DNA from 2 places in the Neobacillus sp. D3-1R genome. Region 2 is predicted to be linked to the other one. Evidence: riboswitches for the same ligand, from Rfam matches in the RefSeq annotation. Region 2 holds a riboswitch; the other holds the start of a gene.
The links. Region 2 has a riboswitch for preQ1 ahead of ACSBPO_RS12275 (VUT family protein). Riboswitches for the same ligand answer to the same signal wherever they lie in the genome.

Region 1: linked by a shared signal. The riboswitch ahead of queF (preQ(1) synthase) and the one ahead of ACSBPO_RS12275 (VUT family protein) in region 2 are both predicted to bind preQ1.

What each region holds. Positions count from the first base shown of each region.
Region 1 covers NZ_CP197471.1:283,222-285,690, forward strand. The annotation lists gene ACSBPO_RS01375 (Bax inhibitor-1/YccA family protein) at 1-217, opposite strand, end outside; gene mscL (large-conductance mechanosensitive channel protein MscL) at 306-680, opposite strand; PreQ1 riboswitch class I at 847-894, shown strand; gene queF (preQ(1) synthase) at 972-1,469, shown strand; gene ACSBPO_RS01390 (aminopeptidase) at 1,842-2,469, opposite strand, start outside.
Region 2 covers NZ_CP197471.1:2,387,331-2,389,799, reverse strand. The annotation lists gene ACSBPO_RS12280 (CPBP family intramembrane glutamic endopeptidase) at 1-512, opposite strand, end outside; PreQ1 riboswitch class I at 727-769, shown strand; gene ACSBPO_RS12275 (VUT family protein) at 853-1,392, shown strand; gene mprF (bifunctional lysylphosphatidylglycerol flippase/synthetase MprF) at 1,709-2,469, shown strand, end outside.

The DNA.
Region 1 (2,469 bases), 2.1 Mb from region 2:
AAGTAAAAGAATATAAGAACGTATAGGAAATGGCTTTTCTTTTACGCATAAAGAAAGCAAATAATAACATCCCGAATTCCAACAGTACCAATGGTAAAAATAAAGCCGGCGGAACAAATACTCCTACCATCATTCCGATCACAGCAATTGCTAAGGATAAGGCAAATGCTCTTAATACCGATGGTAAATATTCAGTTGCTGTTTGTTGAACATACATAATCCTTCACCTCTTCTGTTTTCTTATTTTTAATACGAGCTTTTAAGCTTAAGGTTTCATTGTTTTAAAGATTTATCTGAGCCTTTGGCTAATCTTTTTTCAGCAAGTCGCGGATTTCCATTAATAGCTCTTCCTTTTTATCTTTGTTAGGTGTGGTTTCTACAGGTGCTTGCTCTTTTTTCTTGAAACGGTTAATGCTACGTACAACTAAAAAGATGGAAAAAGCAATAATTAAGAAGTCGATGATATTTTGTAAAAAAATACCATATTCAATTTTAGCTTCTCCGATAGGAATGTATAGTTTTGTTAAATCCACTCTTCCTAGTAAAAAACCTACTATTGGGGTGATAATATTAGTAACCAATGAAGATACAATCTTTCCAAATGCAGCTCCAATAACAACCCCAACAGCAAGGTCTATCACATTCCCTTTAAGGGCAAATTTCTTAAACTCATTCCACATATGTTTTCCTCCAAAAAAGTCATTCTTGTACCATTATAGGTATACAATAACAAAATATTCTTCTAAACTCCAATAAAGAAAAGTCTTGATAATTTTTCCGTTGACATTAGGGGAGATTTTCACTATAGTAGCTAATGTTAGTAAACTGTATAAACTTCCCTAAAACTAGGGAGAGGTTCATAGCTCAAAACCCTCTATAAAAAACTATGGATTTGATTTGACATTGTCAGCCATATCCTTAGGAGGATATGGCTTTTTCTATTTAAATCGGAACAAGGGAGGTTTTCCATCATGGGTGGAAGAAAAGACGAAGAATTAACAGGCATTACGCTATTAGGTAACCAAGGAACAAAATATGTATTTGAATATGCACCAGAGGTTTTAGAAGCATTTGATAATAAACATCCAAATCGTGACTACTTTGTAAAATTCAATTTTCCTGAGTTTACAAGCCTTTGTCCAAAAACAGGACAACCAGACTTTGCAACCATCTATATCAGCTATATTCCTGAACAAAAGATGGTTGAAAGTAAATCATTAAAACTATACTTATTCAGCTTCCGTAATCACGGAGACTTCCATGAAGACTGCATTAACATCATCATGAACGACTTAATCGAGCTAATGGATCCAAGGTATATTGAAGTATGGGGTAAATTCACACCAAGAGGTGGAATTTCCATCGACCCTTATACAAACTACGGAAGACCTGGAACAAAATACGAGCAAATGGCTGAATATCGTATGATGAACCATGATTTATATCCTGAGAAAATTGATAACAGATAATGATAAATGAGATGACCCTTTCTTTTGAAAGGGGCGTTTTTTATTGAAGAGCTAAGTTTATGATTAGTATTGAGGATTTTTAGTTATTTATAGGACACACATTCCGTTATTTCCCTATAATAGACGCTTTTTCAAATTTAAAGGACACAGGTTCCGTTATTCCCTAAATTTCATTGGCAAGTGGCATACTTTTAGTGAAATAGCGGAACCATAGTCCGATAATCCTCTAAAAAACAAACATATTCGTCATATAACGGAACGTGTGTCCGATAAAATGGAATTGACAAGGGTCTACGAATAAGAAGATTTTCTGGGTCATCCTTAGATTTAACAAAAAAACTCACCATATAGGTGAGTTTTTTATTTTAAGTATTAAAATGCCCAGTTTCCACTGCGGAAGACAGCTTCCACCTTACCGTCTGCTGTAATTCCGTCGATATCCATTTCAGCTGAACCGATCATGAAGTCAACATGTGTTAAGCTTTCATTTAACCCTTTTTCTTCTAGTTGTTCAGGGGTCATCTGTTTTCCGCCTTCAATACAGAATGCATATGCGCTTCCGATTGCAAGGTGATTAGATGCATTTTCATCAAATAGGGTATTGTAGAATAAAATATTTGATTGAGAAATTGGTGATTGATGAGGAACAAGGGCAACCTCTCCAAGATAATGAGAGCCTTCATCTGTTTCAACTAGACGTTTTAAAATTTCTTCACCTTGTTCTGCTTGATAGCTAACAATTCGGCCATTTTCAAATGTAATGCTAAAGTTATCGATGATATTGCCACCATAGCTTAATGGCTTTGTGCTTGATACAGTTCCATTAACACCTGTTTTTAAAGGAACGGTAAAGACTTCCTCTGTTGGCATATTGGCCATAAAATCATGTCCTTGAGCGTTTTTGCTACCAGCACCCACCCATAAATGTGTTTCAGGCAGTTCGATGGTTAAATCTGTACCTGGAGCTCTGTAGTGCAACTTCTTATAATGCTTACCATTT
Region 2 (2,469 bases):
ATAATTGAAAAAATAATATTGCTCAAACTAAATCCTGCATACCAAAAATCCTCTAATGCATAAATAAGGATACTGATAGCTAAAACCCATTTAACATTTAATGAATTCCTTAATAACCCAATTAAATAACCGCGGATTATAATGTCATTAATCAGCGATCCTAACAAATAACCAACCACTACCTCTAATAAGGGCATTCCAATAAAGTGGTTATTTATCCCTTCATATTGATAATCACCAATTAAGAAATAATAGCTGTCCCATAATGCCCAAAAAGAAAAGCCAATGATAAAGCTAATAAGAAAATTTCTTCCCCAGCCTTTATGAAAATGAACTCCCATACCTGGTAATCCGTTTATTCCAACAAATTTTGCTACTAAATGAGCAAGTGGGAAAAAGAGAAGAATGGTAGCCAATTGCAAATATGAGTTTGATAGCTTAACAGGAACGAGATTAAAGTATAAATCTAAGAAAATAAAACCCAAGATACCAATTAATATTTTTCGGTTCACTATAAAATCCCTCACAAATCAAATTTGAATCCATAGTACCATAATAGAGGGAAAAATAGTAAAAAATAATTAATATTGGAATATATAGTTGACATAACATTATTATGTGAAATAAAAAATAGATTTATATTACTAGAGAATGAAAAAAAGGGGTAGCGAATATAAATATTTATGATAAAATCAATTTTGTGAATTAAATAATTATCCGCTTCCAGCGGTAGAGGTTCTAGCTACCCTCTCTAAAAAACTAAGGAAATCAGTACAGCTTTCTTAGTTGTGCTGTTTTTTTATTTATAAGGGATTATTATTTGTTCAAAAATTATACAGAGGAGACATCCATATGAGAATCTTTTTATATTTAATTTCTATTGTAACGGCCAATGTGGTAACTGCCGCTTTTGCTCCATTAAACATAGGTGCATTTATTGTACCGATGGGAACATTGTTGATTGGAGCTACTTTTATTTTTCGTGACCTTGTACAAAATAAATATGGACGTAAAAAAACCTATATATTTATCGGACTTGCGTTAATCTTGTCCGCAATAGTTTCGAATATATTAGGAGATACACTTTTAATCGTACTGGCTTCTGCGGCATCATTTGCAGTAGCAGAAACGACAGATACAGAAATTTACTCTCGTTTAAAGTTACCAATGGCATGGCGTGTTTTTTATAGTGGATTAGTTGGTGGTTTGCTAGATTCTGTTATTTTTGTCATTATTGGACTTAGTCCATTAGGGGCTAACTTTTTACCATGGGAAGCAGTACCGTTTGCTATTATAGGGCAGGTATTGGTAAAAACCATCATCCAAGGTATGGGTGCTGTAATCTTAAATATGGTAAACAATCATTCCACAAAAAATGCCATTTCAAATTAATGATTCAAAGTTAAAAAGGACAAAGCATCTGATGGCTTTGTCTTTTTTAAATTGAAAAAATGAGTTTTAATAAGCAATTTAATAATGTTTTGCTAGAATTTATTAGTGTAATTATTCCTAAATACTCTGTATTAAAATGATAAAATGGTTTTTTCTCAATAAGTTATTCGCCTATTTTGTGTCTAATTTATAAATTTTGGTGACAATGGGTAGGGTAGAGGATTCATTTATTTTTTGTCTTTATAACTATAAAGCTTTATTTACATGTATAATGGACACGTTATGACTTAAACGTTAAAGAATGGAGTAGTACTAGTTGAAAAATTCTACTAAGAAACATTTCATAACAATTCTTAAATTGCTTGTCCCTTTAGGGCTTTTGGCCTTTATCTTTTGGGAGGGAAGAAAGTTTATAAATGACATTGATTTGTCTTTACTAAAGAAACATATAAATGACATGAATATTTATCAATTACTGTTAATCCTGTTTGTGGGATTAGCTGGCGTTTTTTCAATGACTTTTTATGATTTCGTTCTTAATAAGCGATTAGATATGAAAATACCGAAATTCAAGCTTATTAAGTATTCCTTTATTAGTAATACAATGGCTAATTTATTTGGCTTTGGAGGGTTTGCTGGAGCAGCACTTAGAACGTACTTTTATCAAAGGTATAAAAAAGATCGTGTCTTGGTATTAAAGGGAATAGCAGAGAATTCTGTTTTCTACCTTACTGGTCTTTCTGTCTTATGCAGCATCTTTTTGTTTGGTTTTTTTCAATCATCAATTCTAGAGGAATATTCTTGGCTGAAATTCGTTATTTGGGGAATTGCTCTATATTTGCCAATAATGGTAACCATTTTAGTTTGGACAAAGAGGATTGATTTAAGAAAGAAAGAAGAACGTACGTTTACATATAGTTTAATAATCATTTCAACAGTAGAATGGTTTTTTGTTTTTTTTACCATTTATGTTATTTCAAAGGTATTAGGACTTCCGGTCACGTTTGCCGAAATACTTTCTATAGGTGTTGTAGGAGCATCTGCCGGTGTAGTAAGTATGATACCAGGGGGATTAGG